4 regions of the Halobacillus sp. KGW1 genome follow, and region 1 is predicted to be linked to each of the others. Evidence: riboswitches for the same ligand, from Rfam matches in the RefSeq annotation. Region 1 holds a riboswitch; each other region holds the start of a gene.

What was found. Region 1 has a riboswitch for S-adenosylmethionine ahead of AXG56_RS09355 (methionine ABC transporter ATP-binding protein). Riboswitches for the same ligand answer to the same signal wherever they lie in the genome.
Region 2: another riboswitch for S-adenosylmethionine. It lies ahead of AXG56_RS18180 (methionine biosynthesis PLP-dependent protein); the one in region 1 lies ahead of AXG56_RS09355 (methionine ABC transporter ATP-binding protein).
Region 3: another riboswitch for S-adenosylmethionine. It lies ahead of AXG56_RS14115 (5-methyltetrahydropteroyltriglutamate--homocysteine S-methyltransferase); the one in region 1 lies ahead of AXG56_RS09355 (methionine ABC transporter ATP-binding protein).
Region 4: another riboswitch for S-adenosylmethionine. It lies ahead of AXG56_RS13090 (O-acetylhomoserine aminocarboxypropyltransferase/cysteine synthase family protein); the one in region 1 lies ahead of AXG56_RS09355 (methionine ABC transporter ATP-binding protein).

Annotation. Positions count from the first base shown of each region.
Region 1 is NZ_LSOC01000003.1:65,370-72,579, forward strand. It holds gene sufD (Fe-S cluster assembly protein SufD) at 1-46, opposite strand, end outside; gene sufC (Fe-S cluster assembly ATPase SufC) at 66-851, opposite strand; gene AXG56_RS19595 (hypothetical protein) at 1,087-1,227, opposite strand; gene AXG56_RS09340 (carboxymuconolactone decarboxylase family protein) at 1,454-1,819, opposite strand; gene AXG56_RS09345 (MetQ/NlpA family ABC transporter substrate-binding protein) at 1,885-2,715, opposite strand; gene AXG56_RS09350 (methionine ABC transporter permease) at 2,740-3,408, opposite strand; gene AXG56_RS09355 (methionine ABC transporter ATP-binding protein) at 3,401-4,426, opposite strand; SAM riboswitch class I at 4,506-4,614, opposite strand; gene AXG56_RS09360 (TlpA disulfide reductase family protein) at 4,812-5,231, shown strand; gene AXG56_RS09365 (hypothetical protein) at 5,224-5,544, opposite strand; gene AXG56_RS09370 (thioredoxin family protein) at 5,640-5,954, opposite strand; gene AXG56_RS09375 (toprim domain-containing protein) at 5,965-6,312, opposite strand; gene gcvH (glycine cleavage system protein GcvH) at 6,432-6,815, opposite strand; gene AXG56_RS09385 (arsenate reductase family protein) at 6,899-7,210, opposite strand, start outside.
Region 2 is NZ_LSOC01000006.1:29,580-36,789, reverse strand. It holds gene metH (methionine synthase) at 1-1,054, opposite strand, end outside; gene AXG56_RS18190 (bifunctional homocysteine S-methyltransferase/methylenetetrahydrofolate reductase) at 1,035-2,894, opposite strand; gene metC (cystathionine beta-lyase) at 2,881-4,077, opposite strand; gene AXG56_RS18180 (methionine biosynthesis PLP-dependent protein) at 4,074-5,192, opposite strand; SAM riboswitch class I at 5,277-5,387, opposite strand; gene AXG56_RS18175 (DUF4385 domain-containing protein) at 5,473-5,919, opposite strand; gene glsA (glutaminase A) at 5,909-6,880, opposite strand; gene AXG56_RS18165 (cytochrome d ubiquinol oxidase subunit II) at 6,968-7,210, opposite strand, start outside.
Region 3 is NZ_LSOC01000003.1:1,035,248-1,042,457, reverse strand. It holds gene AXG56_RS14135 (YesK family protein) at 68-361, shown strand; gene AXG56_RS14130 (malate:quinone oxidoreductase) at 923-2,425, shown strand; gene AXG56_RS14125 (pseudouridine-5'-phosphate glycosidase) at 2,559-3,497, opposite strand; gene AXG56_RS14120 (carbohydrate kinase) at 3,494-4,603, opposite strand; SAM riboswitch class I at 4,788-4,891, shown strand; gene AXG56_RS14115 (5-methyltetrahydropteroyltriglutamate--homocysteine S-methyltransferase) at 4,975-6,081, shown strand; gene AXG56_RS14110 (YibE/F family protein) at 6,179-6,949, opposite strand; gene AXG56_RS14105 (YibE/F family protein) at 6,946-7,210, opposite strand, start outside.
Region 4 is NZ_LSOC01000003.1:816,183-823,392, reverse strand. It holds gene AXG56_RS13095 (homoserine O-acetyltransferase) at 1-989, opposite strand, end outside; gene AXG56_RS13090 (O-acetylhomoserine aminocarboxypropyltransferase/cysteine synthase family protein) at 1,021-2,694, opposite strand; SAM riboswitch class I at 2,809-2,918, opposite strand; gene AXG56_RS13085 (DUF2188 domain-containing protein) at 3,066-3,263, shown strand; gene AXG56_RS13080 (NAD(P)/FAD-dependent oxidoreductase) at 3,351-4,577, shown strand; gene AXG56_RS13075 (hypothetical protein) at 4,608-5,060, shown strand; gene AXG56_RS13070 (TetR/AcrR family transcriptional regulator) at 5,345-6,190, opposite strand; gene AXG56_RS13065 (efflux RND transporter permease subunit) at 6,311-7,210, shown strand, end outside.

The DNA of each region.
Region 1 (7,210 bases):
TTGTGACATAATCTTTGTCGTATGGTAGTGAGACTTCTACTGTCATGATTACCCTCCTATCTTGATTACGCTTTTTGACCGATTGTTTCGTCTTCGATACCAAGCTCCTGCTTGATCCAGTCGTATCCTTCTTCCTCAAGACGCTGGGAAAGTTCAGGACCACCTGATTTGACGACACGGCCTTGCATCATAACGTGTACTTTGTCTGGTGTGATATAGTTCAACAGACGCTGATAGTGGGTAATGATCAGGCAGCCGAAGGAATCATTACGCATTTCGTTAATACCTTTGGCAACAACTTTCAGTGCATCAATATCTAGACCGGAGTCAATTTCATCAAGGATGGCGATTGCCGGTTGGATCATCATAAGCTGCAGAATTTCGTTGCGCTTCTTCTCTCCGCCGGAGAATCCTTCATTCAAGTAACGCTGCGCCATGTTTTTATCCATTTCCAGCGTATCCATCTTACCGTCCATATCTTTAATGAACTTCATCAGGGAAATTTCGTCGCCCTCTTCTCGGTGTGCGTTGATTGCAGAACGAAGGAAGTCAGAGTTCGTTACACCGCTGATTTCGCTCGGATACTGCATGGCAAGGAAAAGACCTGCTTGAGCACGCTCGTCTACTTCCATCTCCAGAACGTTTTCACCGTCAAGAAGAATTTCACCTTTGGTTACTTCGTATTTAGGGTGTCCCATAATTGCGGAAGCCAATGTGGATTTACCTGTTCCGTTTGGTCCCATGACCGCGTGGAATTCACCACCGTTGATTGTTAAGTTCACACCTTTTAGGATTTCCTGACCTTCAATTTCAACATGAAGATCTTTAATTTCTAACGTTGATCCTGCCATAATGAATACCTCCAGTATCTATTATTATCGAATGTCCTGGTTGATAGGGATCAAAGAACCATTCTCATTTTATTCTCATTACAATCTTATATCATTTAGTATTTGTTATCAACATTTTCCTACTATTGATAATATAGAAGGAACGGACATCCTGAATGACATATTCCCCTCGGTTTCTACATTATTATAACATGAAAAAATCAGGTGACTAAACGGCACCTGATTCCATACTTTCTCATCTATGGAGTTGACGGTCGACCTGTGCGATTATCTTCTTGCTCTCTTCAAAATTACGCTGACGCTGCTCTTCCACCTTCATCCTTGTATCGAGCTTCCTACTGTACTCGGCATAGCTCATATTATGAGCCTGGTGCATGGCTTTTTCCATATCAGCAGTATAATGGAGCTGTAAATCGTCACTAATAATAAATCAACCCTTTCAAGTTATTTGCATTTCCAGATTATCACAAAACGATACCCGGAATAAAATCCTGCCAAACCTTATTTCCGGCCATGACAAAGCAAATGTTCCAATGAAAGCGTTTATTTTTATTTCAGATGGTCATTTATTCAACATTGGTATCCATTGTTGGATTGTCCCATCAATTGACGTTTGTGGACAAATCTTTATAGGCATCCTGGACAAGCGTAACGGCTTGACTCAGAGCAGCACCGCCACCAAAAGCCGCGGCAACCCCGCACGCTTCCAGAACCTCTTTCTCAGAAGCGCCTTGGTCGACACATCCTTTTGTATGATAAATCATGCAATATTCGTCCTGGGCAACGATGCTGATTCCGAGGGCAATCAACTGCTTCTGCTTTTGAGAAATCTCGCCCTCCTTAAAGCACTCTTCCGTAAACTGACTGAATTGATGAGCTACTTCAGGCATATGCTCCTTGAACAGGCCCATTCCTTCCTTATAATCGTGTAAGTATGTTTCTGTCCATGTTCTATTGTTTTCCTCCATGCGTATAACCTCCCAATAAAATAAGTGACTGCGGTTATTATCCCCGCAGCCACTCGTTTTATCCGTTATTCGCTGTCTTCCTTCACAGGTACGACGGCACCATCGTATTCTTCTTCAATAAACGTTTGAATCTCATCAGAATGAAGCACCTCAACCAATTTCTTCAACGCTTCATTGTCTTTATCATCGCTGTTAGCTGCAATCACGTTCACGTAAGGGGAATCCGGACTCTCTAAAATAAGGGAATCCTCCTGGGGATCCAGACCTGCTTCAATGGCATAGTTCGTGTTGATTGCTACAAGAACTTCTTCTTCCCGCTTATACGTTTCCGGAAGGTTGGCTGCATCTACACCGGAATCGAATTTAATATTTTTAGGGTTTTCCACGATATCATCCACCTGGGCATCGACTTTCTCCACGTTTTCGTCAAGCTTGATCAGGCCTTCGCGCTCCAAGAGGGCAAGGATTCGTCCATGATCGGATATAGAGCGGCTCATGACGAGTGTCGTTCCGTCCTCTACATCTTTGATATCATCATATTTCTGAGAATAGATCCCCATAGGCTCAATGTGGATGCCGCCAAGGTTCACAAAATCGTAATCGTTATCTTTCTCCTGCAGTTCCATGTAGGGAATCGTCTGGAAGTAGTTCGCATCAATACGTCCTTCGTCCAAGTCTTTGTTTGGAAGGATATAATCCTGGTACGTTTCAATTGTCAGCGTAATGCCTTCCTCTTCAAGAAGCGGCTTAGCTTCTTCCAATATTTCTGCGTGTGGGACACTGGAAGCCCCCACCTTAATTTCATTCGAATCACCGGATTCTTCATCAGAAGAACCACAAGCGGACAGGACAACAGTGAACAATATTGCCAGTAAACCTAGTGACCATTTTTTCATAAGTATTTTCCTCCTAAGGTTGTTTTATCTTTTATCCAATCGACGGGAAATGAAATCCCCGATGAATTGGAAGATGAATACGAGCAGAATGATTAACACAGTACAGACGAATACGACATCGAAATCACTGCGCTGGAAGCCATAGAAATACGCGAAGTCCCCAAGACCTCCTGCACCGATCGCTCCGGCTACAGCCGTATAGCCTACAAGGGCAATTGCTGTAACAGTAATACCCGAAATCAAAGCTGGCATCGATTCCGGAAGCAGCACCTTGAAGATAATGGTGGAGTATTTCGCCCCCATCGATTTTGCCGCTTCCACCACTCCTTTATCCACTTCCTTCAATGCAATTTCTACAAGGCGTGCATAGAACGGAGCACCACCGATGATCAATGCCGGAAGCGCAGCCTGCGGTCCACGGATTGTCCCGATAAGGAAGTCGGTGAAAGGGAAAAGCAACAGAATCAAAATGATGAAAGGTATGGCCCGGAATACGTTGACGACCGAAGCTGTTATACCATTTAAAATCTTGTTCTGCCATAAACCTCCCGGAGAAGTGAGGTACAACAGAAGCCCGAGCAGTAAGCCGAGGATAAACGTCCCGATCACAGATATGATAGTCATATATAATGTCTCATTCGTCGCCGTGATCATATCTTCCATTCTTACGTTTGGAAACAGTTGATTAAACATTCGGATTCACCTCCACTTCTACGGATGTAGATTGAATATAGGAGATGGCCCGCTGCCTCTCACTTTCTTCCCCTTCCAATTGCACGAACAAGGTACCATACGCCCCTTTTTGTGTTTGGGTGATCTTACCGTGCAGGATATTGACATCGAGCGCAAACTCCCTTGAGATCTCACTGATCAGCGCCTGATTCGTACTTTCTCCTACAAAGTGGAGCCGGACGATTTCACCAGACGAATAATGGTCTTTGATCAACTGGAGAGAGTTCTCTTTATCGGGATCTCCCATTACTTGATCAACAAACTTCTTCGTCACCGTTTTTTGTGGACGAAGGAAAACATCGAGCACGTCCCCATGTTCTACAATCTTCCCCTGCTCCATCACCGCTACCTGATGGCATATTTTTCGAATGACGTGCATTTCATGAGTAATCAGCACGATGGTCAACCCAAGCTTTTCGTTGATATCAACGAGGAGGTCGAGAATCGAGTCCGTCGTCTCCGGGTCTAAAGCAGATGTCGCTTCATCGCACAGCAGGACCTTCGGGTTGTTGGCAAGGGCCCGGGCGATTCCGACCCGCTGCTTCTGCCCTCCACTCAATTGGGACGGATATGAATTCCCCCTGCCTGACAGGCCGACAAGATCGATGAGTTCATTGACACGCTTCTTCCTGTCTTCTTTCGGTATCCCTGCTATTTCTAATGGAAATGCGATGTTATCAAAGACGGTACGGGACCACAGGAGATTAAAGTGCTGGAAGATCATCCCGATGTCCTGTCTTGCCACCCGCAATTTATTCTTGCTTAAAGTGGTTAAGTCCTGATCATCGACGATAATACTTCCCTCCGTCGGGTCTTCCAGTCTGTTCAGCAGCCGGATAAACGTACTTTTCCCTGCACCACTGTATCCGATAACGCCATAGATTTCTCCTTTATTGATCGTGACGCTGAGGTCATCCACCGCACGTACTTCACGATCTTTGGTCTGAAAAATCTTCGATAGACCTTTGATAGTAATCATGATGTTTCCCTCCTGACAAAAAAAGCGCTTCTCTGTTCAGGAGAACAGAAAAGCGCACATCTATTGTATTCGCTCTGTTCTCTCATCTCCCAGAATTTTAACTCTGCAGGATTTGGCACCTTGTCAAGCGTACGCTTGCCGGTTGCCGGGCATCATAGGGCCAGTCCCTCCGCCTCTCTGGATAAGAGATTCGCTTATTCGCATGTATAATTTTAATAGCACAAGATGGATTGTAGCATCGCACCAAAATTGTGTCAACTGGAAATATTCCGTTTTTCAGAAAAATAAGTCGTTTCCATGTGCCTCTCATTGGTCGAAGGACTCGGACAATATGTGGTAGCATGTTGCTGTAAGCTTAGTCCAATCACATAAAGGAGCCGCAGATATGAAACAAAAAGCACCCGACTTCGAATTACCGTTTATAAATAAACAAGGAACTTATCAACTAAGAGAAGATAAAGGAAAAGCCGTCGTTCTGACCTTCTGGGCATCCTGGTGCCCGGATTGCGGAAGGGATCTTCCTTTGAAGGAACAGCTATATCAGAACGCAGATAAAGAAAAAGTAAAAATGCTGACGATCAATGTCACAGGGCGGGAAAGAAGTCCGGAAGCGGGCATCGCTTACACGAAAGAATTCCTCACTCAGCCGACCCTTGCCGATAAGGACAGGACCGTATATGACCTGTTCGGATGCAGAGGAGTACCCTCAACGGTCATCATCGATCAGAACGGGTTTATCCACGAAGCGTTTGGTGATCAAGCTTCCTTTCTCGATATCGCACAGTCCTTGGGAAGAATCATTTAGCAAGAAACATCAGGGATTCCAAATAAAGCACATCAGAGAAGGAGCCGTGAATTCGGATGAGGGAGTCGTCCATCGCCGTCAGCCTTTCCCTGCCGGCAAGCAGATCCTCCATCACAGAATCTTCCACATGGATACAAAGCGTGCCATCATCCGTTCTTTGCACATCAGGACATATCCCCGCCGGAGTGATGAGGAAAGTAAATAAATTATTCTTGGACTGAAAAGCTACATGGATCTCTCTTTCCCGCCAAGATGGAATCAGATCGTTCCTATGGTTCACTTTCTCTATCCAAGTCTTCATCATTTCCACCATCCTAAAACGCCCCCTTTGCTTAGACATTCTTGCAAAGGGGGCGTTTTTCCTGTTTACCAACAAGGCTTTCCTTCGTCATTTCCCGGGAAATTAGCTTATTGTTTTACATATTCAGCTGTTTGTTCATACATATGAGGGACCGATTGAAACGCATACACCTTTTTGACGATTTGTTCGTTCTTCATGATTAAAAGGCATGGAACACTCTCAATTTGAAAACGCTCCATAGCGGAAGGGTTCAAGGAAGCATTCACTTTTATGAATACTTCCTCGTTATACAATTCTTCCAACGTCCTCAGCATCTTTTCTGCTAAATGACAGGTAGCACAAAAAGGGCTGTGAATGAACGACAACGTGTATCGGTCCTGCTTCGACTGCTCGGTCCACTCCTGTGAGTCAAGTTCCTGCACAAGCTTCCTCCTAAATCAGATAAATGGACTTCACTTGAAAATGGTGGTTCAACAATGCTCGGGCGAGCTCCTGTTCAGGCGTGGCTGCTACTTCCCGGAAGGCTTTATCGATATAAATATGCTCGGCGTGCGGAAGCTCTTCGGTCAACTGCTTCCTTAGTTTGTAGCCCGAATCGTCTTCATCCACTAAAATATATACCCTGCGATCATCCAGGTTGTGGTTGAAAATCATCTCCTCCATCCGCTCGATTCCTAAGGTGCCGTACGTGCAGATGATTTCCACTTCTTCATCCAGCACTTTCTTCAGTTTCTTCTTGTCGGTTATCCCTTCGACAATGACGATTCGCTCTCCATCCATATGCATCACCTTCTATAAAGAAACAGACCATGCCGGAAGAGACATGGTCTGAACATGATTAAGATCCAACGCGATCATGTCAGACAAGCGCCTGTTCCCACCTGTCCGTACTGAAATAATTAATCTTCGTTGATCATTTCCTTGTATTGTTCCGGAGACATTAGTTTGTCTATTTCAGAAGAGTCATTCGGCTCTACGACAACCATCCATGCCTTTTCATAAGGAGACTCATTGACGAATTCCGGGCTGTCTTCCAGATCTTCGTTCACTTCTACTACTTTACCGCTTACCGGAGCATATAATTCAGAAACGGTTTTAACGGATTCCACACTGCCGAACGGCTCGTCCGCTTCCAGCTCATCTCCCACTTCCGGAAGTTCAACGAATACGATGTCGCCAAGCTCTGCTTGTGCAAAGTCAGTGATGCCGATACGTACTTTTTCTCCTTCGTCTTTCACCCATTCGTGTTCTTCAGAATAACGTAGTTCTTTTGGTAAGCTCATGTAAGAATACCTCCACAATCAAATTATATTTTGTTTATTTTATTACCATAAAAGCAAGAATGCCTTTATTTCCACACATCTGCTCACGGAAGCCAGTTTTCTTCAAACTCTTCCGCTTTGAAGCCGACGGTGACCCGGGTGCCGTCTGTTACAACAGGCCGTTTGATGAGCATGCCGTCAGAAGCGAGCCATTGAATCATCGTATCTTCATCTGCGTCTTTCAGCTTTTCTTTCATGTTCTGCTCTCTATACTTTTTCCCGCTCGTGTTAAAGAACTTCTTGGCAGGTTTTCCGCTTTTAGAGACCAGGTCTTTCAATTGCTCTTCTGAAGGTGGCTCTTCGACAATATGTACAGCTTTATAGTCCACCCCGTTTTCATCGAACCACTTTTTTGC
Region 2 (7,210 bases), on a different contig from region 1:
TGAACTTACGGGAGCCGATAACGTTCGTCCGTTCTCCGACCAAGATGGGACGGTCGGCAGGGTCGTCATAAATCATCGGCTCTATTCCAGAGACGGCGTGCGGATGGGAATCCTTTCGTTCTCTCGGTTGATACGGTCGTACGGCATCGGCAATGGCCCGGATATGGTCCGGGGTTGTTCCGCAGCATCCGCCGACAAGGTTCAGCCAGCCTTTTTCGGCGAAACCAGCGACCTTTTGGGCGAGTGATTCAGGCGTTTCGTGATAATTCCCTTCTTCATCGGGAAGCCCTGCATTCGGATAACAGCTTACCGCAGACGTAGCAAGATCAGACAGAGACCGCAGATGATCACGCATGAATTCCGGACCGGTCGCACAATTGAGTCCGACGACGACAGGGTTCATATGCTCAAGGGAGAGATAAAATGCCTCGATGCTCTGCCCGGCAAGGGTGGTTCCCATCGGTTCAATCGTTCCGGAAATCAGAAGAGGAAGCTTCGTATTCGTAGCTTCACTTGCTTTCGTTATACCGACGAATGCGGCTTTGACGTTGAGCATATCCTGAGACGTTTCTAAAAGCAGGAGGTCGACGCCGCCTTTGATAAGTCCTCGCGCCTGCTCCTCATATCCTTTGGCAAGCGCATCGAAAGTAGTGCCTCCCGTGACGGAGAGTGTCTTCGTCGTGGGTCCCATTGCGCCTGCAACAAATCGGGGACTGGTTTCCGATGAGAAGCGGTCGACAGCTTTCCTCGCAATTTTTGCGGCGGCGATATTTATTTCTTCAGCCAGATGCCCCAGATCATACTCATCAAGAACGAGGTCAGTCGCTCCGAAAGTGTTCGTCTCGATGATATCGGCACCAGCCTCCAAGTATTGGGTGTGAATCTTCTCCAACAGATCAGGGTACGTCAAATTCAAGTATTCATTGCAGCCCTCGTAGGCCTCTCCGCCAAAGTCTTCTGCGGATAAATCAGCATCTTGAATCATTGTGCCCATGGCTCCATCAAGAATCAGGATGCGTTTCTCCAGCTGTCGTTCAAACCAAGTGGATGCCATCAGTAACCTTCCTTTCCCGTTGTGCGGTCTTTTCTTTAATGTAATTCGTTAATTCTACAGTCATTTCGTAGCGCAGAAATGGAGTAATTAAATAAATGCCGTTAAACAAATCCATAGCGGTGTCTATTAATGATTTTGCAATGCTGATGCCTTCGGCCTGAGCTTGTGTTTTGTCAGTTCCTGCTTGTTCCATTCTCGCAAGAATTTCAGGAGAAAGCTGAATTCCAGGCACTTCATTATGGAGGAATTCTGCATTCCGTGCGCTTGTTAACGGCATGATACCGATGTAGATGGGAGCTTCAATATGTTTCGTTGCTTCGTAAACCTCTACGATCTGCTCATGATTGAATACAGGCTGGCTGATGAAGTAGTCTGCACCGTATTTCATTTTCTTTTCCATTCTTCCGACTGCCCTGTTCAAGTTCCGTACGTTCGGGTTGAAGGCTGCAGCGACAGAGAAGGAAGTACGTTCTCCAAGAGACTTACCAGAAAAGGAGATCCCTTTGTTGAGCTGCTTGATGTAATGGATTAAGTCGAAGGACGATAAATCATAGACCGATGTTGCACCAGGGAAATCGCCGATTTTCGTTGGATCGCCTGTCACAGCAAGCAACTGCTGAATGCCGAGCGTATGCAGACCCATTAAGTGGGACTGGAGGCCGATCAGGTTCCGGTCCCGGCAGGCGATATGGACGAGCGGATCAACGTCGTACTTGGTTTTGATAATCGATGCCATCGTGTCATTGCTGATCCTCGGTGATGCAAGGGAATTGTCGGCAAGCGTAATGGAGTCAACACCCGCATCCTGAAGCGCTTTTGCTCCTTCAAGGAACTTATCCGTGTTCAGTTTCTTAGGAGGATCGAGCTCGACAATGATGGACCTTCCTCTTTTGGCGCGTTCATGTAAATGCTCCAAGTTCTTTTCCGGTGAGGACAAGGATACACCGTGCCCTTGTTTAACAGGAACTTCCTTCTTTCGAATCGGCTCTTTCCCTTTTACTGCAGCTGCAATCGCCTCGATATGTTCAGGGGTTGTTCCGCAGCACCCTCCGATCAAACGGGCTCCTTGTTGGTAGAGGGACTTTGCGCTTTTCTCAAAGTAATTCGGATCGGTCGCATAGACCAATCTTCCATCCTGGAAAGCAGGGAGACTAGCGTTCGGGTAGGCGGACAGGACGGCCTTATCGGGAAGGGGAACGTCTTCCAAAGATTGAATCATGTGATAAGGACCGAGGCGGCAGTTCACCCCGATAATGTCAGCTCCCTGCTGTTCTAATTGCTGGAGGGCGTTGGATAAGGAGGTGCCTTCTTGGAGAACGCCGGCTTCATGCATGGACACCTGCGCAATAATAGGAAGATCGGTTTCTTTTCGTGCAATCTCCAGCACTGCCTTCAACTCTTCCAAGTCGTAATACGTCTCCAGGAGAAGGCCGTCCACTTCTTCAAACAATAAACAATAAAGCTGTTCGCGGAAGCTGCGTTTGATTTCTTCCAGGCTGACGCTCTGCTTCTGGACACCGCGTATGCCGCCGATCGTTCCGACCACATAGGTTCCTTCATGAGCCGCTTGTTTTGCAAGTCGTACGGCAGCAGTGTTAATCTCTTTTACTTGTTCCTGCAGCCCGTAGCGTGTCAGTTTAATATAGTTTGCTCCATAGGTATTTGTCTGAATAACATCTGCACCGGCATTCACATAGGCGCGGTGAACGTTTAGAACTTCTTCAGAATGGGAGAGGTTCAGTTCTTCGAAGCAGCGATCAATACCATAGGAGTAGAGGAGGGTGCCCATAGCACCATCACCGATCAATGTTTTGTTCTGTAATGCTTCACGTAAGTTCATGGCTCGGCCTCCCATTCGTAGTAAATGCATATGGTTGAATCTGTTTGAGTGCTTGATAGAAATCAGCCAGCAGCTCTTCCGGGTTTTCTAATCCGACGGATAGGCGGAGCAGTCCATCGGTGATGCCGCGCTTTTCCCGTTCTGCTTTCGGCATGGCAGCATGAGACATGCGTGCAGGATAGGAGAGAATTGATTCTACTGCTCCGAGGCTCACCGCAAAGACAGGGATTTGTACCGCTTTGGTGAATTGTCGGACCGCATCTTCATCTCTTAATCGAAAAGAAAGTACCGCTCCCGCACCATCCGCTTGGTAGGAGTGGGTGGAACTGCCCGGATGACAGGAGAACCCTGGATAGTACACTTCTTCAATCAACGGATGCTTCTGCAGCTGCTCTGCAATTAGTTCCGCCGAGCGGGAAGACTGGGTGAGTCGTGTGTGCAGCGTCTTAAGGCCGCGAAGCACGAGCCAACAATCGTGTGCGCCCAAGATCGATCCGAATGAATTCTGCAAAAATCCCAAACGTTCAGCAATTTCAGGGCAGCCGGTAACAGCGAGACCAGCTACGACGTCACTGTGGCCTGCAATAAATTTTGTAGCGCTGTGAAGGACAAGATCGGCACCTAATTCTAACGGCCGCTGGAGGGCCGGTGTCATGAAGGTGTTGTCTACAAACGTCCAACATTCATTGGCTTTTGCGAGCTTCGTTACCGCCTGTATATCAGTGATCTTTAAGGTGGGATTGGATGGTGTCTCAATATAAAGAACCTTCGTGTTCGGTTGGATGGCTCGTGCCACTGCATCCAAGTCTGTCATATCGACAAATGTGTGATCGATCCCAAATCGATCGAGCACGTTGGTGACCATGCGGAACGTACCCCCGTACACATCTTCTGTAATGACGATGTGATCCCCTTGCGATAAAAGCATGAAAGAGGTGGAAATAGCGGCCATGCCGGATGCGAAGGCGAAGCCGTGGGTGCCGCTCTCCAGCCCGGCGATCGTGTCTTCCAAGGCTTTTCGTGTCGGATTGCCGGAACGACTGTAATCATAGTCGCCCGGTTGATCGAAATCCTGCTGGTGGAACGTGGATGCTTGGTTAATTGGAACACTGACGGCACCTGTCTGCGGATCAAATTTATAATCGCTGTGCAGTAGACGGGTTTGAATGGAATGGTCGGTCATTGTACAATCTCCTCCTTCAGTAAGCTGCTCAAGGTCTGTTCCAAATCTTCCAGTAAATCATCGATGTGCTCAATTCCTACAGAGAACCGAAGCAGACGGTTGCATACTCCGTATCCCGTGCGGATTTCTTCCGGTATATCCGCATGCGTTTGTGTAGCCGGATACGTAATAAAGCTTTCAACCCCCCCGAGACTTTCTGCAAAACATATCAAGTTCAGGCTGCGCAGAAACGGGTCGATCCACTGCTCATGCTGCAGACGGAAAGAAATCATTCCGCCTCGCCCCGGATAGAAGACGTCTGTTACCGCAGGGTGCTCTTTTAAATAATCCACAACGGCTTTCGCGTTTGTTTCATGCTGCCTCATTCGCAGCGGAAGGGTCTTCATTCCGCGCATAAGCAGCCACGAATCAAGTGGGGAAAGGACGGCGCCGGATGTATTCTGATGGAACTCCAGCGTTTCGTTGACCTGTTTTCCTTTACTGACAAGAATACCTGCAAGTACGTCGTTGTGACCCGCAAGATATTTGGTTGCGCTGTGGATGACGACATCCGCCCCTTCTTCCAGCGGTTTTTGCAGGACGGGAGTATAGAGCGTGTTATCGACAAGCAAGAGCAGGTCGTGTGCTTTTGCCAGTTTAGATACCTCTCGGATATCTGTTGTATGCATTAGTGGATTTGTCGGTGTTTCAATGTAAATGGCTTTGGTCTGATCGTTGATGTAAGCAGTCAAATTATCCAGCTCTTTGCTGTCACAGTAGTGGAAATTCAGGCCGTAGCGTTCTTTCATATGCTCGAAGAGTCGGTATGTCCCGCCGTATAGATCTTCTGAAACGATAATTTCGTCCCCTTGCTTAAATAGAGAAAGGGCCGTTTGGATGGCAGCCATTCCGGAACTGAAGGCGAACCCGGCTTCGCCGCCTTCGATATCAGCAATGGACTTCTCCAGAGCCTGCCTGGTCGGGTTTCCTGTCCGGGTATAATCGAAGCCTGTGGATTCCCCTAAGCCGGGATGACGGTATGCGGTAGAGAAATAAACAGGGGGATTTATCGCGCCTGTGGGCTCTTCTTTCTGGTTTCCAGTTTGGACGAATTTAGTATCAGTGTGCGGACACATGTGAACATTCCTCATTTCTAGTAATCTTGTATATAAATAAAAAAAGCCTTCTTAGATAAGAAGACTTTGACGTTTCCGCTCTTCTTCTTATCTTCCAAGTTGAATAGACAACTTGCTGGAGTTAGCACCTTTCTGGTTAGACCAGGGGTTGCTGAGGCTTCACAGGGCCAGTCCCTCTGCCTCTCTTGATAAGAGATTCAATTGTATAAATGTAAATGTTGTTGACTACTTTACACTACTCAGAAACTTTTGACAATATACCTTGTAGAAATTTTTACTTTTATCCGTATTTTTCTTGGTGTCTCTTTTTTTGCTTCAGATACTCTTCATCTTCACGCACCAGCTTCCATTTTTCTTCAAAGATGCGTGCCGATTCCGCTTTTTCTTCATCGATCTGCCGTTCGTTCACCTTACCGTCATCGCCGTACTTTTTTCCGCCTTTATAATTGGCGTATCGTCTGGAGCGTGTGTATCCCATCTGGAGGAATTTACGGGCCATATCCATACCTACAATATCTTCTGCTTTCTTATATTCAAGGAATTGCTCATAAATCTTCTCGGAAGATTCCTTAGCAATTTCCGGTGTTTTGAATCGCCAATTCGGCAGGATCTCACTCTTGTAAGGCTCGACAAGGAGGACCCCCTGCTCTCCTTTACCGACCCGGTACTTTCCCGGGTTTTCTTTGAAATTGATATGGTCGAAATCAAGGTCGTAGTCAAACGCCATTATGTTCCTCCTCTGCATCTGTATTTTCCACCCCGAACATATTTAAGCCGAGATCTTTGGACAGTTTTTTGATTAAGGCTCCGCCGGCTGTGCTGTTCCCCTTCTTATCAATGGCAGGCCCGACGACACCGATTCCCATCCGGCCGGGGACGGAACCGATGATGCTGCCGGATACACCGCTTTTGCAGGGGAACCCTGCTTCTACTGCATAGTGGCCGGATGAATTGTACATGCCGGAGGTCATCATGATCGCCTTCACAGTCCGAAGATGGTGGGGTGGGATCAGCCGCTCTCCGCTTGCGGGGTCTTCGCCGCCTTTTGCCAGAAAGAGTCCTACCTTCGCGAAGTCTGTACAGCACATCATGACTGCATTCATTCGGAAGTAAAGGTCGAGTGCTTCTTCTACATCTGTCACGAGTGTCCCGTTGCTTTGCATAAAGTATGCGAGAGATCGGTTTCTTGCTCCGTTGCCTATTTCTGCTTCGTAGACTTCTTCACTCATCTCCAGCTGATCATTACTTGTGATGCGGCGAAGGAAAGTAAGGTATCGGTCGAAGCGGGTTTCCGTATTCTGCCCCTTAATGAGAGAGGCGACCGCAATAGCTCCTGCGTTGATCATTGGATTAAACGGTTTGTGGGTCACATGTGATTCCAGTTGACTGATCGAGTTGAAAAAATCACCCATCGGTTCCATTCCTACGGTTTGGAAGACGCGGTCTTTCCCGAAATCCTGGAGGGCAAGCATGAGGCCGATGATTTTGGAAGTGCTCTGCATAGGAATGTGCTGATTGTCTCCACCGGCGGAATAGGACTCCCCGTGTGTTGTGAGGATGGAAACACTTAAGTGATCTTTGATTGTTTCATCGAAATGAGGAATGGTCATATTGACATTTCCATGGGAAGCGTACGGTTTGCTGTCTTCGATTGCTTCCTCTAAGTATTGATTGGTCAACTTCTTCATAGTTTCACCTCTCTTTGTCTCTATGTACCCCGTACGGTCCTAAGGATAACGATATAAAAAAGAACGGCAGCTTAAGCTGCCGCTCTTCTATTCCTGTTTCAAGTAACGGCGGTCTTTCAGGAACAAGCGCCAGAACAGGATGAAAGCAGGAATCAGAATTCCGAATCCAATACCGTAGACGACAAGCATCTGATAGAAGATGTCCGGATTTGTGAATCCTTCTTCTATAGTCAAATCAGGATAAATCAGATAGGGGAGGTGCGCATTGCCATAGGCATAGATAGCGATGCCGTATTGAATGATGATCGCAAGGACGGCAAGTCGTGATAG
Region 3 (7,210 bases), 970 kb from region 1:
GCCCCTTGCTGAACGGGTTAATATTGGATAGTATTAGCTTAATCTAATCGGATAGGAGGCGGAAAGGATGATGATTGGGGGACCATTTCTCGTTGCGACGATTCCCGGGGTGCTGGTCGTGATACTCTCGTACTGGCTGGCGCAGAAGAATCTGCCGCTGCTGGTGAAGATGCTGCCGACGATGCTGGCGGCCCTGGCTGCCACCATCCTGTTTTTTGTCGGCTTCGTCATGATCCGAGGTTTTGAAGGAGCGGCGTACAGTCTGCTTGCCATCTTCTTGATGGGCTATGCCGTCGTCGCTTCGACCGTTGCCAGGAAGAGACGGCAGCTGCTTAAGGAGAAGGAATCAGGAGAGGCGTAATCTACGCCTCTCTTCTGCTTTTTGAAAAATTTATTTTCAGGTAAGAGGGACGGGCTCCGGGAAATGGGACGCTTTCCACGGGGCGGCCGGTGAGCCTCCTCATCGCTTCGCTCTTCCGGGGTTTCACCTGTTCCGCTAATCCCGTCGGAGTCTGCCCATTTCCCTCCGCCCTTCACGGCGAGCATCCTTTCTTCTGATACAAAAGTAAAAATGTGAGGAGATCCGGAACCTATTTTGTCATGGTTTCAGGAAGATACATAACACCCTTTCTATGGGAAATGGTAGCACGATTCCAATTTTCGTCCCATGTGTTTTTTACATGCACGGGACATGCTTTCTTTTCTTACTATATCGGAGAACGTATTTTTCCTTGGTCATGTGCGGACAGACGCCTTTCCTGCCGTTTTCCGATATGAAAAATTGTATATAATTGTTAGATAATAGTGACTTTTCGGTGTATAAAGCGGTATCATAGAGACAGGGTCATTAAATGACAGGAGAGGTGCGATTTTGTGACCTCGGCATCTTTTCTGCAAATTTCATGATATAAGGATGGTTAATATGAGCAGCAGAGAAACGAAAACAGACGTGATCTTGATAGGTGCTGGCATTATGAGTGCGACCCTCGGTTCACTCTTGAAGGAATTAGCCCCAAATTGGAACATTACCGTTTTTGAGAAGCTCGGAACGCCCGGAGAAGAAAGCTCGAATGAATGGAATAATGCAGGGACTGGCCATGCGGCTTTGTGTGAGTTGAATTACACGAAGGAAAAGGCGGATGGTTCGATCGATATGACGAAGGCTGTCTCGATCAATGAACAGTTTCAGGTGTCCAAACAGTTCTGGTCTCATTTGGTGAAGACCGGCCAGTTGAAGGACCCGGAACAGTTCATCCGGCCACTGCCCCACATGAGTCTCGTCTTCGGAGGAGAGAATGTCGACTTCCTGAAGAAGCGCTATGATGCGATGTCACAAAATCCTCTTTTTAAAGGGATGGAGTATTCGGAAGATCCAGAGCAGCTGAAAGAGTGGATTCCGCTCATCATGAACGACCGCCATACTCACGGACCGGTCGCGGCGACGAAGATGGATAGCGGTACCGACGTCAACTTCGGTTCCTTGACAAGGAAGCTGTTTCAGAATCTGGAGGCCAAAGGGGTGGAAGTGCAGCATCATCACCACGTCAAGGATTTATATCGGACGAACGACGGCCGCTGGGAATTGAAGATGTACGATGATAAGAACGATAAGCTGGAAACCCGGAAGGCGGATTTCGTATTCCTCGGTGCGGGTGGTGGAAGCCTCCATCTTCTGCAGAAGTCCGGCATTCCGGAAGGCAAAGGAATCGGCGGTTTCCCTGTCGGGGGGCAGTTCCTTGTCTGCAAGAATCCGGAGATTGTCGAACAGCATGAAGCGAAGGTGTACGGCAAAGCTCCTGTAGGTGCACCGCCGATGTCGGTGCCGCACTTGGATACCCGCTATATCGGCGATCAGAAGACGCTGTTGTTCGGTCCGTTCGCAGGGTTCTCGCCGAAGTTCCTGAAGACAGGTTCGTTGATGGATTTGTTCACATCGATCAAACCGGGCAACATTTTGACGATGCTTGCAGCGGGAATGAAGGAAATGGCGCTGACGAAGTATTTGATTCAGCAGGTACTCCTGTCGAAGGAGCAGCGGATGGATGCTTTACGGGAGTTCATCCCGAATGCGAAGAGCTCCGATTGGGACCTCGTCGTTGCCGGCCAGCGTGTCCAGGTAATCAAGGATACGAAGGAAGGCGGCAAAGGAACGCTCCAGTTCGGGACGGAAGTCGTGAACAGTGCGGACGGTTCGATTGCGGCTTTGCTCGGGGCATCCCCGGGGGCGTCGACAGCCGTGCACGTCATGATCGATGTGCTGAACCGCTGCTTCCCTGACCATATCGATCAATGGAAGCCGAAGCTCGCCAAGATGATTCCATCCTACGGCGTATCGCTCGTCGATCACCCGCGGATGATCCAGGATATCCACCGTACGACAGATGAGGCGCTTGGTCTGGCAAAAAAGGAACTGATCTTTAGTTAGGGGTGTATAGAAAGAAGAAAAAAATAAGAAGCATATCGTTTTCCAAAAGCAGTCGCCGATCGGGTCGGAGAAGGGGAAAGGTCCCCCCTTTTCCCGCCGGCGGATGGAAAAAGATGCTTCTTCCTGGACAAGCCTATCGCTGATAGGCTTTTTTCTTTTGTTCATAAAAAGCGACGGCTGCAGCGGCTCCGAGTCCGGCATTCGCTTTGATGAGTTCGATGTTAGCGGCGAGGCTTCTGCCTTCGGTGGCGCGGTTGACGTGATCCAGCAGGAACGGTGTGACGTCCTTGCCTGTGATGCTCTGCTGCTTCGCTTCAACGAGCGCCGCTTCGATGACGCCCGTCATGTAGGACGCATCAAGGGCGTGACCGGAAGGGATCGGGTTGGCGATGACGGCTCCTCCTTGAAGACCGAGCTCCCACTTCGTATGAAGGATGCGCCCGATTTCCTCTGCGTCATCGACGCGGAAATGGACGGCAAAGTCGGATGTGCGCGTGAAGAAGGCAGGAAGGGAGTCGGTTTGATACCCCATCACCGGTACTCCTTTCGTTTCCAGATACTCGAGGGTCAGGCCGAGGTCGAGGATCGATTTCGCACCGGCACAGATGACTGCGACGTTCGTCCTGGCGAGCTCCTCCAGGTCTGCCGATATGTCCATCGTCGTTTCGGCCCCGCGGTGGACGCCGCCGATGCCGCCGGTCACGAACAGGCGGATGCCGGCGAGGTCGGCACAAATCATCGTTGCGGCTACCGTCGTCGCACCGGAGCGGCCGGTCGCAAGCAGATACGGGAGGTCTTTACGGGAAGCTTTGGTGATATCATCCCTTGAGGCGAGCGCTGTCAATTCTTCCGCTGTCAGCCCGATTTTGATCCGGCCGTCAAGGATGGCGATCGTCGCCGGGACGGCTCCGTTATCCCTGATGATCTGCTCGACTTCCTTCGCCGTTTCGATGTTTTCAGGATACGGCATACCGTGGGAGATGATGGTGGATTCGAGGGCGACGACAGGCTTTCCTTTATCCAAAGCTTCGTTCACTTCTTGTGATAGGGAGAGATAGGGATTGAGATTCATAGGAACTCCTCCTGTTTTTTTAATAGATGGGTCGTCAAATCGGTATGGACGGTTGCTGTCGTCTGGACGCAGAGGGCGGCGCTCTTCAGTCCGGCATGGACGGCTTCGGACAGTGGACTGCCGTCGAGCCAGGCGTGCAGCACTGCAGCGGAGAATGCATCTCCGGCGCCCGTGACGTCTACGGTCGTGTCGAGGGCAGGGGCGGGATAGTGGCGGATGCTGCCACCGCTTTCCCCGACCATGACACCCCGCTTGCCCCATGTCACCGTGACATAGCGGACACCGCAGGCGAGCCAGTGTTCAACGGCGCCTTTCCACTGGGCTTCGTTTTGAATGGGAATGTCGAAGTGTGCGGCGCTTTCTTCGACGTTCGTCATCAGCCACGTCAGGCCGCTGATATCCGAGGGCAGCCGCTTCATTTTCGGTATCGAGACGGTGATGAAGGCGACCGGCGTGTGGTCGGCGGCTGCTTCCTTAAGCAGGAAGGCGAGCGTCTCCTGCGGGCAGTTCAAATCGGCGATGACGCATTCGGCCTGCTTCCATTTCTTCTCGTGACGACGGATCTCCTCCGGAAGAACAGCGTCGTAAATAGCCATATCGGCGAAGGCCATCGTCATTTCTCCGTGCTCGTCGAGGACAGCGGTGTACGTGCCTGTGTTCCGGTCCGGCAGATGGAGGACGCCGTCCATTATGATATACTCGGCAGAGGCGCGGGCGATGATCTCCCAGTCGGCATCTCTGCCGGCAGCAGTGATGAGTGTCGGCCGGTTTCCGAGACGACCGAGGTTTTCCGCGATGTTCCTGGCGACGCCGCCGGCGCTTGCGGTCGATCGCACCGGATTCGATGTCTTATAGTCGAAGCGCTCCAGGCAGTGATACTTGCGGTCGACGTTGGCGGCACCGATGCAGAGGACAGGACGGGAATGATTCAGGACATAGGCGCGGCCGAGCAGAATATTTTTCTGTACAAGCTGGGAGATGACGTTGGCGACGGTGGACCGGGACAGGGCGAGGATTTGGGAGAGGTCGTGTTGGGAAATATACGGGTTATTTGCAATCTGTTCATACACCTGACGTTCGCGGTCGGTCAGTTTGTTTGGTAACATAGACAGCCCTCCGGACAAATGTTTGATTCATGGAACATATGTCTAAAGTAGCTGAATTGGAAAAAGCTAGCAATAAAATAGAGACAGGTCGTACGTCCGACTTATCGACAAAATTTTCCGACAACAGGTTGCCAATCGTTTGGGAATTGCTGTATAGTGGGGCTAACAACTTCATAGATAAACGTTCTTATCGAGAAAGGTGGAGGGACTGGCCCTTTGAAGCCTTAGCAGCAGACTCCTGACGGGTACTGTGCTAATTCCAGAAGCGTACGTGCTTGCAGATGAGAAGAGGTTAGATACGCAGGTAATCCGCTCTTCTTTTGGTGAGAAGTGTGGATTTTTTTAATTTCAACGGAAGAAGGATGATAGAGATGACGAATTCAACCATCAAACGAGCTCCATTCAAAGGCGATCATGTCGGGAGCTTCCTGAGACCTGAGCGTTTGAAGGAAGCGCGCCGGCAGAAAGCGGAGGGGACGATTTCCCAAGAAGAGCTGCGCCGGATCGAAGACGAAGAGATAACGAAGCTTGTCGCGAAACAGAAAGAGGCAGGACTTCCTGCCGTGACAGACGGGGATTTCCGTCGCAGCTGGTGGCACTTCGATTTCCTTGAAGGACTCGATGGAGTGGAAGGCTACGACAAGGAGAAGGGACTTCCGTTCGACGGGGTGGAGACGAAGGCGCGCGGTGTCAAAGTGACTGGAAAGGTCGGGTTCACGGATCATCCGGCCATCAGGGACTTCCGTTTCCTGAAAGAGATCGCCGGCGATTCCGTCGCAAAGCTGACGATTCCGAGCCCCAACATGCTCCTGTTCCGTGCCGACATCGACAGGGAGATCTACCCGACGGATGAAGCGCTGCTCGCGGATTTGGTGGATGCGTACCAAGGATTCATCCAGCGGATTTACGAAGAAGGGTGCCGCTACCTGCAGCTCGATGATACCGCCTGGGCGAGTTTTTTCTCGGAAAAAGGCAGAGAAGCGATTGCTGCGGAAGGCCGCGATCCGGAACGTGCCGCTACCCTGTGTGCCCGTTCGATCAACGAATCGATCGCAGAGCGTCCGGAAGACCTGTTGATCACGATGCACATCTGCCGCGGAAACTTCCGTTCGACCTTCATGACGACAGGGAGCTATGAAGCGCTGTCGGAGACGATCTTCGACGGTTTGGACGTCGACGGCCTGTTCCTGGAATTCGATGATGAACGCTCCGGCGGCTTCGAACCGCTCCGTCACGTCAACCGCCCGGATCTGTCGGTCGTCCTCGGCCTGATTACATCGAAGACCGGCGAACTGGAAGACCCGGACCGGATCAAAGCCCGGATCTTAGAGGCATCCGACTATGTGCCGATGTCCCAGCTCTGTCTCAGCCCGCAGTGCGGGTTCGCATCGACGGAAGAGGGGAATGTGATTTCAGAAGAAGAGCAGTGGGCGAAGATCCGCCACGTGCTTGAAATTGCAGGGGAAGTTTGGAGATAGATAGTATAGAAAAAGCGCCCGGCTTACGAGCCGGACGCTTTTTGTGTGGAGAGCGGGGTCCGGTAAATGGGGACGCCCCGTCCTCTGCTAAGGGGTATTATTCAGCAGCCATCGCTTTCTTCCGCACCGCGAAAAAGGAATGGATGGCCGCTGCGACCGGAATGATGAGCGCAATGCCGATGCCGGCACAAAAGATCGCGATCATCTCTTCACTGAACACTTTGGAATTGACGATTTCGCCCAGCGAATAGTCCAAATCCTTGAACCAGATAAGCAGGGCAAGGTAGCCGCCGAAGAAGGCGAAGAACAGCGTGTTCGTATCCGTCCCGAGGATGTCGCGGCCGACGTTCATGCCGGAGACGAACAAGTCCTTCCTTGAGATCTCCGGATGGTGGTGCTGCACCTCACTCATCGATGACGTGATGGAAATCGCCACTTCCGTGATGGCGCCGATTGTCCCGATGATGATGACGGAGGCGGCGATTTTCACGAAATCGAGCCCGATGTATAACGAGTAGGGCGCGAGGCTGTCGGAATCTTCTTCACTGAACCCTTGGATCATCGACATATCTGTAATCAAGTGGATGCCGACGAGCAAAATGGCGATCGTGACCATCGTAGCGAGAAACGCGGTGCCCGTCTTCAAATTCCAGTCGTTCACGTAAATCAGGTTGACGTAGCTGATGACCGCACAGGCGATGATGGTCACGATGATCGGATTGATGTGCGGATCGAGCATGAAAAACAGCGCGACGATGAGAATGACGAAGTTGAAGAATAACGATGCGAACGATCGTACTCCTTTTTTTCCTCCGACGAGGACCATCAATAGGAATAATATGGCGGTTAAGGCGACTAGTACATTCATGATCTCTTCCTCTTTGCGTTAATGATGAACAGTGTAGTGTAGACACTGATCGGGATCGTCAGGACAATGCCGATGCCGCCGACAAGCGCCCGGGCTATTTCAAGCGACAGATTCATGGACAGCGTGAAGCCGAGCGGCGATGTATTCTTCAAGTAGAGAAGAATCGACGGGATCGAGCCGGCGGCATAGACGAAGAACAAGATGCTCGTCAGGGTCCCCATGACGTCCTTTCCGATGTCCATACCGGATTTCCGCAATGCC
Region 4 (7,210 bases), 750 kb from region 1:
CCGAAATCAGTCGTCACATGATAATGCTCCGCTTGGGGTGCGAGAGCAGAGAAGCGGGCGATTAAACTTTCCGGATAAAGGAGGTCATGTTCGAAACTGATGGTATAAATAGGTGCTTTATAAAGGGCGGCTGCTGCTTCCCATCCTCCTCGTTTTTTTCCAATATCATGGTTATTCATAGCTTCAAGCAAGTATAAATAGCTGTTGGCATCGAAACGTTCTTTGATCTTGGCTCCCTGATGATCGAGGTAGGACTGGATATCATAACGATCTTCTTTGGCCTGTGATCGGTCGAACCGCTGCTGAAAAAGTGTACCACTGCGGTATGTGACCATTCCGGTCATGCGCGCTATTTCAAAACCCTGCAGAGCTGTATTGGATACGTAATTTCCTCCATTGAATGCGGGATCGGAGCATATGGCTTTTGATCCTATGTGGTTGAAGGCAATCCCGTAATCGCTCAAATAAGGAGTGGCTGCGAGAATAAACAGCTTCTTCATAAAGGTCGGGTACAGCAGACCCCATTCATATGCCTGCATACCGCCCAGTGATCCCCCGACGACTGCCTCTAACTGCTGAATACCCAGTCTTCTAAGCGCTTCAAATTGGGCGTTAACCATGTCCCGGATGGTAACAGGTGGGAATGTTTGTTTGTATTCCTTACCGGTGTCGGGGTTTATGCTCGCGGGTCCTGTAGAACCGTGACAGCCGCCGAGCACGTTGAAGGTAATGACTTGATAGTGTTTCGTATCGATGGGACAGTCGTCTCCGATCAAGCCAGCCCACCAGCCAGGTTCTTCCTTTGATCCGACTGCCAATTGGTTTCCCGTCAACGCATGGCAGACTAAAATGACAGGAGCATCCGCTTTACCATAACGCTCGTAAGCGAGTTCTACATCAGTCAGCCTATCTCCTGACTCTAATTCCAAAGGACCAATGGAAAGGACTGGACTTTCTGTTTCCTGGCTGACTGGGTTTTTCAATGACATGAACGAATTCTCCTTTCCGTAATGCTTTCGATTAGACCGATTGTAGAGAGGAGGAGATGCTTTTTCCTGTACGAACCGCTACGACAGCGTCATATATTCGTATACCGGAAATCGTGGTTTCCTCATCCTCCGCTATTGCCTCATTAATCCACAAAATTCCGTGCGGCTGCTGCTCGATAATCGGTTCATCTGTGTTCAACCGGTCAAAATGAAGGATATCCACATAAGTAGGTGCCTCTTCTTCTGAGGATAGATCCACAATCGTATAGCCGAGTTGAGCAAGTCTGTTTACATCCTCCGGAGAAGGACTTGTGGTAAACCCGATCGTCCTTTTCCTCAGTTGGCCTTCTGAACGATCCAAGGATGATTGTAGAATCGGCAGTGCTGGATGGTTCCTGTTTTTACTTGCCGACCCAGCACCTGTAGCTTGGCGGATGGCAGCATCCAATTCATCAATCAAGTCATCAACCGACTCCAGGCCTACAGACAGACGCACGAGCTCCTCGGTGACGCCCGATTTCTTCAGGTCATGCTCGTTCAACTGTTGGTGTGTGGTGGATGCGGGATGAATAATTAACGATTTTGCATCGCCGACGTTAGCTACATGGGACCACAATCCGATGTTGTCTATCAGTGTACGACCAGCTTCCCTGCCGCCTGAAATACCAAAAACGACGATGGAGCCGTGGCCGTAATGGAAGTACTTCTCAGCAAGGGGATGGGTAGGATGATCGGGTAATCCCGGATAACGCACCCACTCGACTCCTTCATGTTTTTCTAAATACCTGGCAATCTCGAGCGCCTGATCCGCATGCTTTTTAATTCGGAGATGCAGCGTCTCCAACCCTTGCAGCAACAGGAAAGCATTTTGCGGGCTTAGGCATGCCCCGATATCCCGGAGAAGTTGGACGCGGAGTTTAACCGCGTAGGCTGCGGGACCGAGATCGGCGTAGCGGATTCCATTGTAGCTCTCATCCGGAGTTGTAAATCCAGGGAACTTCTCGTGGTCCCAGTTAAAACGGCCGCTGTCAATGACGACACCGCCAATCGTCGTGCCGTGTCCCCCGATCCATTTCGTAGCGGAGTGGACGACGATATCCGCGCCCCATGCGAAAGGTTGGCATACATAAGGGGTGGCAAAGGTGTTATCGATAATAAGTGGGATGTGATGACTGTGGGCTACAGCTGCCACTTTCTCGATATCGAGAACATCCAGACTCGGATTTCCAATCGTTTCCGCGAAAATAGCCTTTGTATTTGAGGTAATGGCTGCTTGGAAGTCGTCATGGCTGCTGCCTTCAATGAAACGAACATGGATTCCATACCTCGGAAGGGTATGGACGAAGAGGTTGTATGTGCCGCCGTAAAGGTTGGAGGAAGCCACGATTTCATCTCCGGCCCCTGCAATATTCAAAATGGCGAGTGTGATCGCTGACATTCCGGAAGAAGTAGCTACAGCTGCGGCTCCGTCTTCCAATAAAGCCATCCGCTGCTCGAAAGCATCCACGGTCGGGTTCATGATCCGCGTATAAATGTTTCCCGGTTCTGCAAGGGCGAACAGGTTCTGAGCGTGGTCTGTGTCTCGGAAGACATAAGAGGTCGTTTGATAAATCGGCACTGCGCGGGAACCGGTAGCCGGGTCTGGCTCCTGTCCGCCGTGTAACAACAAAGTCTCTGGACCGTACGGGTGGTTAGGGAAAGTCATCAATCATTCTCCTCCTTGGATTGTTGTTCCTAGGAACCTCTACCTTGGTGGCGGAAGGCAAACGAAAAGCCCTCTTCTGTAAGAAAGAAGAGGGCTGTATGTACGGATTACCTCCCCTTATCTTTCAGATCACCGGATCTGTAGGATTTAGCACCTTTTCAAGTCTTTGCTTGATGGTTGCCGGGCGTCGTAGGGCCTAGTCCCTCTGCCGCTCTCGATAAGAGTGTATTCGATTAGTCTGACTTGTTTGAAATTATATACGTGTGCCTGTGCAATGTCAAACCCTTTCTCCGAGGCCTTTGATGTTTGAGTATGCATCCAGCTGGGAATGCTCTTACTACATTCAAAAATAGTAGAGGAGTGAAGATAGAATGAAAGAATATAGTGTAGTCCCAAATAAAGACGTAACAGGCTGGTTTGTTAAAATCGAAGACGTGGCTCCGACAGATCTTTACGATAAACGTGATACTGCCATCGAAAAGGCTGAAGAAATGGCGAAAGGAAACTCACCAAGCAAGCTTTCCATTATGAATCAGAATCACGAAGTAGAAGAAGAGCGCACGTACTAATACATGACTCCCGGAAACGGGAGTTTTTTTATGTTATGAATCTGGTAGAGTGGAAGCAGGATTAGTAGAAAAGAAGAGGGGATCTTTATGGACAATCGCTATGATGTGGTCATTACAGGTGCACGGGTGGCAGGCGCGAGTTTAGCAGTTCTGCTTGGAAAACTCGGAAAAAAAGTACTTCTTATAGATAAAGCTCCTTTCCCGAGTGATACGTTATCAACTCATTATATGTCGCATACCGGTTACTTAGAAGAACTCGGCATTTTAGACAAATTGCTGGCTGGCGGCCTGCGGAAGGTGGATCGGATGAGGACACATATCGGTTCCAGTTACATAGATGGCCCGAGGTCTGCCTACACGGTCATACCAAAGCGTGACCGCCTGGATATGCTTCTTATAGAACGCACCTTCCTGTACGAGGGAGTAACCTTTCTTTCAGAGACAGCTGTGCGGGAGGTTTTGTGGGATCAAGACCGCATGGTAGGGGTGAGGATAAAAGGGAAAGGGAGAGAGAAAGAGGTGTATGGTGATTTAATTGTCGGAGCAGATGGTAAACATTCGACGATCGCCCGCCAGGCAGGTGCGGAAGTGTATCACGATACACCGCCTCTCAGACCAGTGCTGTACGGATATTTTGAGGGAATTCCCCCTTTGGAAACGCCTACTACGGAAATATTTCTTCATGAAGGAAGAATCGGCTTTTTGTTCCCAATGGAACAAGGAAGAGATTGTATCGGTCTTGAGGTTCATCCGGATGAGTTTAAAACTATGATGAAAGATTCCCCCGAAGCGTTTGTCCGTATGTACAAGCAGCTGTATGGAATGGAAAAGCGGTTGGAGAATGCCCGTTTGCAAGGAAGTATCATCGGGACCTCAGGGGTGCCTAACTTTTTCCGTAAACCTTATGGAAACGGATGGGCCCTGATCGGCGATGCAGGTCACAGTAAAGACCCAAGTACAGGACTTGGTATTAATGATGCTTTCATGCAGGCGTTTCTGCTCGCAGATGCGTGCATGCGGATCGATGCAGGTGATGACAGGGAAGTGGTCATGGAAGCTTTCCAGAAAAAGCGGGATGAACACCTCTTCCCGGGCTTTCAGTTGACGCTGGATTATATCCACTCGTTAAAAAGGTTCTCGAAGAATGAACTTGCCCTGTTTCAAGCGATGGCTGCCAACCCGATGGTATGGAACAAAGTGGCGCCGAAATTGGGGGATTATTTGAGAGAAGGGACCAGAGACTTTCCTCTGCTTTACCAATCTGTCGAAATGGAAGCGGAAGCATTCGGATATGACAAGGATTCCTCTCCCTGACGGCGAACTATATAAAGAGAGGTGATGGGGATGGAATGGACGAAAGAAACCGCATATGCAAAGCTGCAAGAGGTTTATACAGATAAGGTCATGCAGGAGGAGAAGCGGAGAGTGTTCCAACAAGTTTACCGGCACCTTCGTGAACATTTGGATGATCTATGTGTCAGTCATGGTTTAAAGGAGCAGGCGGAGAAACAGCTTGGATTCTTTAAGGAATATACGTTCATGCCGGGAGATAATCTGTTTCAATCCATGCGTCACGTTTTTCTGTTGGCAAGAGGCGAAAGAAAAGAGGAAGAGGCAGTGACCAGGCAGCACTTGGAACGGATCTATCGCGCTCTTTATCAGCCGGCAGGTTTGAAGAATCCATATATCCCGGATTCGTTTTGGGATACACCGGTCGGGGTAGCTTGTCTTGTTGCGGAAGAAGGAATTGAAGCGGCTTATCCTGTGCTCGATCAAATCATGGAAGCGGAGAAATAAAACCAAAGCCAGTCAAATTTGTGACTGGCTTTGGTTTGCTTCCGCAGTGGTTTTGGAGTCGGTGTGCTCCGGGCTTTCCACGGGGCGTCCGGTGCTCCTCGTAGCTTTTCTCTACCAGGGACCTGTCTGTTTCCGCTGATCCAGTTGCCCATTTTCATGTCCCAAGATTGTCCTACTATAAGTCAAGGAACGAGAGAGTGTTTGAACAAGAAACGTTTTTACATATGCGGAGAGGATTATTGTTCTATCTTTATCCTCTCCAGTTTCCACACAGGTTTGTAGTCTTAGATTCTGTAGAAAAGGCGGAGCTCCTGCAGGAATCCTTTATAATCCTCGAGGGGTTCTAAATTGGCAGCGAGAGCTTTCAAAATGGCGGGACGTGGCTCCTCCCGTTTGATCTCTTCCATCAATACAGTTAACGTATCCGCTGTATCGCGGTCTGCCTCTTTTTTTCTGGTCTTTAATTCTTCGAGGAAGAACTTTTTACGATTGTCTGTAAAAGCATCCGGCAAAATGTTCTTAATAAAGGATTCGTTGATGACTGGTTGGTCATTGTGCTTCTCGAACCCTTCCACTATATAATCCGCGTATCTTAACATGGAACGCGAAATTGCTTCATAGTCTACGTCAGCTGCTTCAATAATAATTAAATCCATATAACCCTTCAGTATTCCCTGCATTAACAGGCTGACTTCCCAGAGGATATCCTCTTTGTCTTCTCCGTAGATTTTCCTTAGATGGTAATGGTAGAAGAGGTAGGATTGAAGTCGTGTTTTATTGATGAACTCCTCAATATTGTCATTGAACGGAATGGCCTGCTCGCGGATCTGCATTATTATGAAATCTCTGTGCGCTGCTAACTCTTCATAGGTGACCTGCATCTGTTTCAGGAAGGTTTGGCGGGCATCTAAATTTAATTCATTAATGCTGTCGATCTTCCCTTGAATCTGATTATAGTAATAGTGGAAAATGTCCATCAGCAAGGCGTCTTTTGACTTGAAGTGAAGGTAGAATGCCCCTTTCGATATTCCGCATTGTGTAGCAATTTCCTGTACTGATGTCGAGCTGAACCCTTTTTTGGCAAACAACTTGATTGACTGTTCAATGATATAGGTGGACTTCGGTTCCATATATGTTTCGCTCCTTTGACGTTGAAAAAAGGTGGACTTCCCACTTGACCATGACTGTTCGGTCATATATATTATATTGGTGAGTGACTGAACGGTCAAATGGAAGGGGAGAGTTCTTTTATGAAAAAAATCATCGATTTTTCGATGAATAACAAATTCGCTGTTTGGCTCATGACAATTCTGATTACAGCCGCCGGACTGTATGCGGGATTGAATATGAAGTTGGAAACCATTCCAAACATAGAGCCGCCGATTATAACAGTGACTACTACTTACCCGGGTGCGACACCCGAAGAAGTGGCATCCGAAATATCAGAACCACTGGAGCAACAGGTCGGTAACTTGAGTGGTGTAAAGACGGTAAGTTCGACCTCCTATCAGAATGCATCTTCACTACAGCTGGAGTACAGCTTTGATAAGAGCTTGGACGAAGCGGAAGACGAGCTGCAAGAGGCAGTTGCGGATGTCGCCCTGCCTGAGGATGCTCAGGAGCCGTCCGTGTCCCGCTTGAACTTCAATGCTTTTCCTGTCGTAAGCTTCAGTGCCATCGATAAAGATGCCTCTTTGGAAGAACTGACGCAGGAAATGGAAGACACTGTCGTACCGGCACTTGAAGGTCTGGAGGGAGTTGCAGATGTTCAAGTTTCCGGACAACAGCTGAAAGAAGTCCGTATGACACTGGATGAGGACGCGCTTGCAGAACGCGGTCTTGATTCAGAGACGATCAAGAACTTGATACAAGGTTCGAATGTCAATTTCCCATTAGGGCTGTTTACGTTCGATGATTCACAGAAATCTGTCGTTCTGGATGGCAGTGTAGCCAATATAGAAGAATTGAAAGAATTAGAGATTCCTGCTGTACCTGCTTCTGGAGGCGGGGAAGCGCAGCAGGCCCCGGGCGGCCAGAACAGCCCGACAGGCACCGATCAGGCACAAACGACTTCTTCCATCCCGACAGTAGCGCTTGGAGACATCGCTGATATTGAAGTCGTTGGAGAAGCGGAATCCATTTCCAGAACC